3 regions of the Streptomyces sp. NPDC087901 genome follow, and region 2 is predicted to be linked to each of the others. Evidence: predicted binding sites of a transcription regulator. Region 2 holds the regulator's gene; each other region holds the start of a gene.

Region 1 (3,273 bases), on a different contig from region 2:
AGAGCGTTCACCCGCCCCATTGTGGGCCAGTCGGCTGCGCGCCAGCCGGGGGACCGTGCGGGGCGGGCGCTGTGTCGGGCCGGATGCCCGATCCCGGGCTGGCAGGATGCGGCGCCATGCAGCCAGTACGACAAAAGGAAGAATTCGACATGAAGAGGCGCAGACCGGGTGCGGTGTCGGACGGGCAGGGGCGGAAGAGGCGCGCGCAGGGACACTTGCGTCGCCGGCCGGGCTACGCGGTCCTCGCCGCGCTCCTGGTCGCCGCCGTCGGGTCGGGCTGTGCGGCCGGGACCGGTGACCGTGCCCCGGCCGATCCGGCGCGCGCGGCCGCCGCCCGGGCCGGACAGCAGGGCGGCCCCCCGGCAGGGGCGGTGGGCTCCGTCGCGGCGAAGGCGGAGAAGGTGCGCCGCGCCCAGGCCGCACGGGCGGTCGCCGCCAAGAAGTGGGGCCTGGCGAGCACCCCGCTGGCTCCGCCGGCGCCGCCCGCCGCGAAGCCGCACATCACCACCCGCAAGGGCTTCGAGGTCGAGGGCGGCGACGCCTCGCTGCCGCCGGTCTTCACCACGGTCCCCACCAAGGAGAAGGTCGTCTTCCTGACGATGGACGACGGGGACGACAAGGACCCCGAGCTGCTGCGGATGATGTCGGAGCTGAGCATCCCGTACAGCGCCTTCCTCAGTGACTACCTGGTGCGCGACGACTACGGGTACTTCAAGGAGGCCCAGGCCCGCGGTGTCGTCCTCGGCAACCACACGCTGAACCACCGCTACATGCCGGGCCTCTCCCACGAGGAGCAGAAGCGGGAGATCTGCGACCAGCAGGACATCATCGAGCAGCAGTACGGCGAGCGCCCCCGGCTCTTCCGGCCGCCGTACGGCAACTACAACGGCGACACCCTGCGGATCGCCAGGTCCTGCGGCATCACGGCCGTGCCCCTCTGGGCGGCCGAGGCGTTCCCCGACCACATGGAGTGGCGGGAGGAGGACCAGGACCTGCACCCCGGCGACATCATCCTCACCCACTTCCGCGGCAAGAAGGACTGGAAGGGCAGCATGCCCGACCTGATCCGGTCCGTCATGAAGGTCATCACGGACAAGGGATACGCGGTGGCCCGGCTGGAGGACTACGTATGAGCAGGGCGCACCGGCTGCTGGCCGGACTGCTGACCGCCGGTGCGCTCCTGACCGCAGCCGGCTGCGCGCAGTCGGTGGACGCGATCGAGCGGCTGGGCCGGAAGGCGGCGCAGCGGGTGAACCCGTCGCCGAGTGCGGTGGAGGTGCGGCCCACGGCGGTGCGCGGTGATCACGGGGCGCCCGGGGCGATGGTCGTCGTCGCCTGCGGCCGCGCCGCGGCGGCCGGGGACGCCCGGGTGCGCCCGCCGGTCCGCTGGTGGCCGGAGCGGTCGGGGCCGCGCGGCGGGGCGGCCGCGGATGCGGGGTGCCGGCGCTCCTGACGTGCGGAACGGTCCGGACGCTTGCGGCGTTCTCCCTGTGCCGGGCGGGTCCCGACAGGGGGCGACCGGACGCCACGAGGGGCGTGAATTGGCACTCCGCTTGACCGAGTGCTAATCGCGGTCATAGTCTCAGTGCTGGCACTCCCCACTGGAGAGTGCCAGCAGTTCTGTGCGACCGGCAGGTCCGGCACCCGCGACGACGGGCCCACCTGGTCGCCACCCAAAGACTGATAACCCCGTGAGATCTCCGAAGGGGGAGACCGGATCGTGTCGACCAGCACCAAGGTTGCGATCAAGCCGCTCGAGGACCGCATTGTGGTCCAGCCGCTCGACGCCGAGCAGACCACGGCCTCCGGCCTGGTCATTCCCGACACCGCCAAGGAGAAGCCCCAGGAGGGCGTCGTCCTGGCCGTGGGCCCGGGCCGCTTCGAGAACGGCGAGCGCCTTCCGCTCGACGTCAAGACCGGCGATGTCGTGCTGTACAGCAAGTACGGCGGCACCGAGGTGAAGTACAACGGCGAGGAGTACCTCGTCCTCTCGGCTCGCGACGTGCTCGCGATCATCGAGAAGTAATTCACTTAACGTTTGCTTCTGTTCTGCGCCCCTGGCCCCCTGCGAAATGACTAGCCGGGCGGCGAGGGGCGCAGTTCTTGTTTTGAGAGGACAGTTCAGCTCCATGGCGAAGATCCTGAAGTTCGACGAGGACGCCCGTCGCGCCCTCGAGCGCGGCGTCAACAAGCTTGCCGACACGGTCAAGGTGACGATCGGCCCCAAGGGCCGCAACGTCGTCATCGACAAGAAGTTCGGTGCGCCCACCATCACCAACGACGGTGTCACCATCGCGCGCGAGGTCGAGCTGGACGACCCGTACGAGAACCTCGGTGCCCAGCTGGTGAAGGAGGTGGCGACCAAGACCAACGACGTAGCCGGTGACGGTACGACCACCGCCACCGTCCTGGCCCAGGCGCTCGTCCGCGAAGGCCTGCGCAACGTGGCCGCGGGCGCGTCCCCGGCCGCCCTGAAGAAGGGCATCGACGCCGCGGTCAAGGCCGTCTCCGAGGAGCTCCTCGCGACGGCCCGCCCGATCGAGGACAAGTCCGACATCGCCGCCGTGGCCGCGCTCTCCGCGCAGGACACCCAGGTCGGCGAGCTCATCGCGGACGCGATGGACAAGGTCGGCAAGGACGGTGTCATCACCGTCGAGGAGTCCAACACCTTCGGTCTGGACCTCGACTTCACCGAGGGCATGGCCTTCGACAAGGGCTACCTGTCCCCGTACATGGTGACCGACCAGGAGCGTATGGAGGCCGTCCTCGACGACCCGTACATCCTGATCCACCAGGGCAAGATCGGCTCGATCCAGGAGCTGCTGCCGCTCCTGGAGAAGGTCATCCAGGCCGGTGCCTCCAAGCCGCTGCTGATCATCGCCGAGGACGTCGAGGGCGAGGCCCTGTCGACCCTGGTCGTCAACAAGATCCGTGGCACCTTCAACGCCGTCGCGGTGAAGGCCCCGGGCTTCGGTGACCGCCGCAAGGCCATGCTCGGCGACATCGCCACCCTCACCGGTGCGACCGTCATCGCCGAGGAGGTCGGCCTCAAGCTCGACCAGGCCGGTCTGGACGTGCTGGGCACCGCCCGCCGCGTGACCGTCTCCAAGGACGACACCACCATCGTCGACGGTGGCGGCAAGTCCGACGAGGTCGCCGGCCGCGTCAACCAGATCAAGGCCGAGATCGAGTCCACGGACTCGGACTGGGACCGCGAGAAGCTCCAGGAGCGCCTGGCGAAGCTGGCCGGCGGTGTCTGCGTGATCCGCGTCG
Region 2 (3,273 bases):
GCCCTAGCGGCCGTTGAACGCGTCCTTCAGTCGCGAGAACAGGCCCTGCTGCCCGGGCTGGAACTGGCCGGTGGGCCGCTCCTCGCCGCGCAGTTTCGACAGCTCGCGCAGAAGGCGCTCCTGCTCCGGGTCCATCTTCGTCGGGGTCATCACCTCGACGTGCACGATCAGGTCGCCGCGCCCGCCGCCTCGCAGGTGCGTGATGCCGCGCCCGTGCAGCGGGACGGACTGGCCGGACTGGGTGCCCGGCCGGATGTCGACCTCCTCCAGCCCGTCGAGCGTCTCCAGCGGCACCTTGGTGCCGAGGGCCGCCGCCGTCATCGGGATGGTGACCGTGCAGTGCAGATCGTCGCCGCGCCGCTGGAACACGGCGTGCGGCAGCTCGTGGATCTCGACGTAGAGATCACCGGCCGGGCCGCCGCCGGGGCCGACCTCACCCTCGCCCGCGAGCTGGATCCGGGTGCCGTTGTCGACACCGGCGGGGATCTTCACGGTGAGCGTGCGCCGCGAGCGGATGCGGCCGTCACCGGCGCACTCCGGGCACGGCGTCGGCACGACCGTACCGAAGCCCTGGCACTGGGGGCAGGGCCGCGAGGTCATGACCTGGCCGAGGAACGACCGTGTGACCTGGGAGACCTCGCCGCGGCCGCGGCACATGTCACAGGTCTGGGCGGAGGTGCCGGGTGCGGCACCCTCACCGCTGCAGGTCGTACAGACGACGGCCGTGTCGACCTGGATGTCCTTGGTCGTACCGAAGGCCGACTCGGAGAGGTCGATCTCCAGCCTGATCATGGCGTCCTGGCCGCGACGGGTGCGCGAACGGGGTCCGCGCTGCGACGCCGTACCGAAGAACGCGTCCATGATGTCGGAGAAGTTGCCGAAGCCACCCTGTCCGAATCCGCCCGCGCCACCACCTCCGGAGGCGGACAGCGGGTCGCCGCCGAGGTCGTAGACCTGCTTCTTCTGAGCGTCCGACAACACCTCGTAAGCGGCGTTGATCTCCTTGAACCGCTCCTGGGTCTTCGGATCGGGGTTCACATCCGGGTGCAGCTCGCGGGCGAGCCTCCGGAAGGCCTTCTTGATCTCGTCCTGCGAAGCGTCGCGGCGCACGCCGAGTACGGCGTAGTAGTCCGTGGCCACTTACGACTCCGCCAGGATCTGTCCGACGTAACGTGCCACTGCGCGTACCGCTCCCATCGTTCCGGGGTAGTCCATGCGGGTCGGTCCGACCACGCCGAGTTTGGCGACTGCCTCGTCGCCCGAACCGTAGCCGACCGCGACGACGGACGTGGAGTTGAGCCCCTCGTGGGCGTTCTCGTGCCCGATACGTACGGTCATGCCCGAGTCCTTGGCCTCGCCGAGCAGCTTCAGCAGCACGACCTGCTCCTCCAACGCCTCCAGCACCGGCCGGATCATCACAGGGAAGTCGTGCCCGAAGCGGGTGAGGTTGGAGGTGCCGCCGATCATCAGCCGCTCCTCCGTCTCCTCGACGAGGCATTCGAGCAGGATCGAGAGCACGGTGGACACGGTTCCCCGGTCCTCGCTCTCGAAGGATTCCGGCAGGTCCTGCACCAGCTGCGGAACGTCCGCGAAACGGCGTCCCACGACCCGGCTGTTGAGCCGGGCCCGCAGATCGGCGAGAGAGGTCTCGCCGAACGGCGCGGGGCAGTCGACCAGCCGCTGTTCGACCCGGCCGGTGTCCGTGATCAGCACGAGCATCAGCCGGGCGGGGGCCAGGGACAGCAGTTCCACGTGCCGCACCGTCGAGCGGGTCAGCGAGGGGTACTGCACGACGGCGACCTGCCGGGTCAGCTGCGCGAGCAGCCGTACGGTACGTCCCACGACATCGTCGAGGTCGACCGCGCCGTCGAGGAAATTCTGAATGGCACGGCGCTCCGGCGACGACAGGGGCTTGACGCCCGCGAGCTTGTCGACGAAGAGCCGGTAACCCTTGTCCGTCGGGATGCGTCCCGCACTGGTGTGCGGCTGGGCGATGAAGCCCTCGTCCTCCAGCACCGCCATGTCGTTGCGGACGGTGGCCGGGGAGACCCCCAGCTTGTGCCGCTCCGTGAGCGCCTTGGAGCCGACGGGCTCCTCGGTGCCGACATAGTCCTGGACGATGGCGCGCAGCACTTCGAGTCTGCGTTCGCTGAGCATCGCGCACACCTCCAGCTGTGTACCTCGGTGGTTCTCGGGCCGTTCCCGGGTCTTCTCCTGGCACTCTGTGCGTACGAGTGCCAGCAATCCCCCGGCCAGTGTACGGCGACGGGGTAGCCCCCTAGCAAGGGCGACCGGCCACGCTACCGCGAGACTGCGCAGGTCGTTGCCGATAGCGTCGTCGTATGGACGCCTCTTGGGAAGAGTTCGGCTGGGAGCGACTCGGACACGGAGTGGGCCGGCGACGCCTTCCGGTGTGGGATGCGACGGTCGCCCTCGTGGCCGGGACCGACGGAGTACTGCTCTGCGACACCGGGTCGTCACTCCGTGAAGCGGTGGAGGTACGCACCCAGGCACAGGCGCTGCTGGGCCGAAGGGTGACGCATATCGCACTCAGCCACCCCCACTTCGATCATGTGCTGGGCACGGCGGCCTTCGCCGGGACGCAGGTGTACGGCGCGGTGGGCGCGGCGGATCTCCTGCGGCGCGGGGCGGACGAGTTGCACGCCGACGCGGTGCGGCACGGCCTGCCCGAGCACGACGCCGCCGAGTCCGCCGATGTGCTGGTGGCGCCCCCTCACGAGGTGTGCGCCGAGTGGACGCTCGATCTGGGCGGCGGGCGCGAGGTGCTGCTCGTGAACGCCGGTCCGGCGCACAGCGGTCACGATCTGGCGGTGCTGGTCCCCGGCGTCCCCGGCTCCCCCGCGATCGTGTTCTGCGGCGACCTGGTCGAGGAGTCCGGTGAGCCCCAGGCGGGCCCGGACGCCTTTCCCGCACGCTGGCCGGCGGCGCTGGACCGGCTGCTGGAGCTGGGCGGCGAGGACGCGCTGTACGTGCCGGGGCACGGGGCGGTGGTGGACGCCGCGTTCGTCCGGGCCCAACGCGACGACCTTGCTGCTCGGTTCGGCGTGTCGTAGCCCGTTCCCCGCTTATCGTCGTCCGATGCGCAGCTACCAGCCGGACCTGACCCCGCCGTGGAAGAAGTCCGCCCCCGTCCCCGAGGTGCCCGCCGAGCCCGATCTGGTCGTGGAGGACGTCGCCACCGGCTTCTGCGGCGCGGTGATCCGGTGCGAGAAGACGGCCGAGGGCCCGACGGTGACCCTGGAGGACCGCTTC
Region 3 (3,273 bases), on a different contig from region 2:
CGGTCACGACGTGGTGCGGCCGCAGAAGCCGAACACGATCGCCAAGTCCCTGGCGATCGGCAACCCGGCCGACGGCCCGTACGTCCTGGATATCGCCCGCCGCACCGGTGGCGCGGTCGAGGACGTCAACGACGAGCAGGTCGTCGACGCGATCAAGCTGCTGGCCCGCACCGAGGGCATCTTCGCCGAGACGGCCGGCGGGGTGACGGTCGGCGTGACGCAGAAGCTGATCGAGGCCGGTCTGCTGGACCCGGCGCTCACCACTGTCATCCTGAACACCGGTGACGGCCTCAAGACGCTGGACGCGGTGGCCGCCACCTCGCAGGCGAGCGCCACGATCCGCCCGAGTCTGGAAGCCTTCCGCGCCGCCGGACTCGCCACCAGCTGAGAACCCGGCGCCCCGGCCCCTGCCGGGCACCGGCTTCCGACCACTCGAGACTCAGGAAGGGCACCCACCATGAGCGTCAAGGTCCGTATCCCCACCATCCTCCGCACCTACACGGGCGGCCAGGCCGAGGTCCCGGCCGAGGGCGCGACCCTTTCCCAGGTCATCGAGTCCCTGGAGAAGGACCACCCGGGCATCGCCGCCCGCGTCCTGGACGACCAGGGCAAGCTGCGCCGCTTCGTGAACGTGTACGTCAACGACGACGACGTGCGCTTCGAGGGCGGCCTGGACGCGGTCACCCCGGACGGTGCCGGTATCTCGATCATCCCGGCCGTCGCCGGCGGCTGCTGAGCCCCCGGGCCTCGCCGGCCCGACTTCACCGCGTTACCGGAATTGCCCCCTCTGCGAGAGAAGCGGAGGGGGCAATTCTGCATGGTTGAGCGCGGTACAGTGAGGGAAGCCCCCTCCGCTGCCCGTGCCGCCCGCATATGAGAATGCGCCTGGCCGCGACAAGATGCAGCCAAAGTACGTGAGCCCCTTGCGCCATAAGTCGCCTTTGCCTGGCCTGACTTGCCCTGGAATCTCATGAATCCCACACATTCGGGCGATCGGTGCTGCTCAGATTTCTCGTCCGATTGACCTGTTGCAGAGGGCAGTTGGGCAGATACATTCGGCCGCGGTCGACGCGTTCCGGCGCACACACCCTCTCCTGTCGGAGGGTGAGTTCTGACCCGGGCCCGCGAAGTGCGGTCCCGTGCAAGGGCCAGTAATAGGGGAGTTAGGCATGGCTCAGGGCACCGTCAAGTGGTTCAACGCGGAGAAGGGGTACGGCTTCATCGCGGTCGACGGTGGTGCGGATGTTTTCGTCCACTACAGCGCGATCCAGATGGACGGGTACCGCACCCTCGAAGAGGGTCAGCGAGTTGAATTCGAAATCTCGCAGGGCCAGAAGGGGCCGCAGGCGGACATGGTCAAGCTCGCCGTCGGCTGAGCCCGGCCTGTCACCACGCAGTCGGCCAACGACACTACTCACGCACGGAGGGCCCGTACCCCTGGGGTACGGGCCCTCCGTGCGTCCCGGGACGCTTTCGCGGCACCCCCGGGCGCTTCCGCGCCGTCCCGGGACGCTCCCGCGGGCCCCTTTGCGGCTGTCCACACTCCGGAGGGGGACGCTTGCACTCTCGGGGGTCGAGTGCTAATTATTGGCTTAGCACTCTCTGGGTGAGAGTGACAGAAACTTGGACCGGGCCGGTGAGGCCCGCAGGTCTGCCGGGGCAAGGAACCGGCAGACAGGCAGGCCGTCCGTCGCGGGCGCCTCTCGGTCCGGAGAAATCCACCCCTGTCCGGGAGGACCACTTCATATGGCCAAGATCATCGCCTTCGACGAGGAGGCCCGGCGCGGTCTTGAGCGCGGCATGAACCAGCTCGCCGACGCCGTCAAGGTCACCCTCGGCCCCAAGGGCCGCAACGTCGTCCTTGAGAAGAAGTGGGGCGCCCCCACGATCACCAACGATGGTGTTTCCATCGCCAAGGAGATCGAGCTGGAGGACCCGTACGAGAAGATCGGTGCGGAGCTGGTCAAGGAGGTCGCCAAGAAGACGGACGACGTCGCCGGCGACGGTACGACCACCGCCACCGTTCTCGCTCAGGCGCTCGTCCGCGAGGGCCTTCGCAACGTGGCCGCAGGTGCCAACCCGATGGCGCTCAAGCGGGGCATCGAGAAGGCCGTCGAGGCCGTCTCCGCCGCCCTCCTGGAGCAGGCCAAGGACGTGGAGACCAAGGAGCAGATCGCTTCGACCGCCTCCATCTCCGCCGCTGACACCCAGATCGGCGAGCTCATCGCCGAGGCCATGGACAAGGTCGGCAAGGAAGGCGTCATCACCGTCGAGGAGTCCCAGACCTTCGGTCTGGAGCTCGAGCTCACCGAGGGTATGCGCTTCGACAAGGGCTACATCTCGGCGTACTTCGCCACGGACATGGAGCGCATGGAGTCGTCCCTGGACGACCCGTACATCCTGATCGTGAACTCGAAGATCAGCAACGTGAAGGACCTCCTTCCGCTGCTCGAGAAGGTCATGCAGTCCGGCAAGCCGCTGCTGATCATCGCCGAGGACGTCGAGGGCGAGGCCCTGTCGACCCTGGTCGTCAACAAGATCCGTGGCACCTTCAAGTCCGTCGCCGTCAAGGCCCCGGGCTTCGGTGACCGCCGCAAGGCCATGCTCGGCGACATCGCCATCCTCACCGGTGGCACCGTCATCTCCGAGGAGGTCGGCCTCAAGCTGGAGAACGCCGGTCTCGACCTGCTCGGCCGCGCCCGCAAGGTCGTCATCACCAAGGACGAGACGACGATCGTCGACGGCGCCGGTGACAGCGACCAGGTTCAGGGTCGCGTCAACCAGATCCGTGCCGAGATCGAGAACTCCGACTCGGACTACGACCGCGAGAAGCTCCAGGAGCGCCTCGCGAAGCTGGCCGGCGGCGTGGCCGTCATCAAGGCCGGTGCCGCGACCGAGGTCGAGCTCAAGGAGCGCAAGCACCGCATCGAGGACGCGGTGCGCAACGCCAAGGCCGCCGTCGAGGAGGGCATCGTCGCCGGTGGTGGCGTGGCTCTGCTCCAGGCCTCGGCCGTCTTCGAGAAGCTCGAGCTCACGGGTGACGAGGCGACCGGCGCCAACGCCGTCAAGCTGGCGCTGGAGGCTCCGCTCAAGCAGATCGCCGTCAACGGTGGTCTCGAGGGTGGCGTCGTCGTCGAGAAGGTGCGCAACCTGCCGATCGGTCACGGCCTCAACGCCGCGACCGGCGAGTACGTCGACATGATCGCCGAGGGCATTCTCGACCCGGCGAAGGTCACGCGCTCCGCCCTGCAGAACGCCGCGTCCATCGCCGCG

The links. The regulator HrcA, encoded in region 2, represses chaperone genes, less so after heat shock. The targets are predictions, from matches to a motif close to TTNGCACTCNGNNNNNCNGAGTGCNAA.
Region 1: a site for HrcA is predicted at 1,542-1,568, ahead of groES (co-chaperone GroES). Genes of this name have one in related genera too.
Region 3: a site for HrcA is predicted at 1,558-1,584, ahead of groL (chaperonin GroEL). Genes of this name have one in related genera too.

What each region holds. Positions count from the first base shown of each region.
Region 1 covers NZ_JBIUUC010000003.1:445,024-448,296, reverse strand. The annotation lists gene ACIOEW_RS11545 (THUMP-like domain-containing protein) at 1-20, opposite strand, end outside; gene ACIOEW_RS11540 (polysaccharide deacetylase family protein) at 117-1,133, shown strand; gene ACIOEW_RS11535 (hypothetical protein) at 1,130-1,453, shown strand; gene groES (co-chaperone GroES) at 1,718-2,026, shown strand; gene groL (chaperonin GroEL) at 2,130-3,273, shown strand, end outside.
Region 2 covers NZ_JBIUUC010000001.1:507,608-510,880, reverse strand. The annotation lists gene dnaJ (molecular chaperone DnaJ) at 4-1,140, opposite strand; gene hrcA (heat-inducible transcriptional repressor HrcA) at 1,141-2,157, opposite strand; gene ACIOEW_RS02170 (MBL fold metallo-hydrolase) at 2,343-3,074, shown strand; gene ACIOEW_RS02165 (DUF3097 domain-containing protein) at 3,100-3,273, shown strand, end outside.
Region 3 covers NZ_JBIUUC010000017.1:175,779-179,051, forward strand. The annotation lists gene thrC (threonine synthase) at 1-388, shown strand, start outside; gene ACIOEW_RS35955 (MoaD/ThiS family protein) at 458-736, shown strand; gene ACIOEW_RS35960 (cold-shock protein) at 1,170-1,376, shown strand; gene groL (chaperonin GroEL) at 1,747-3,273, shown strand, end outside.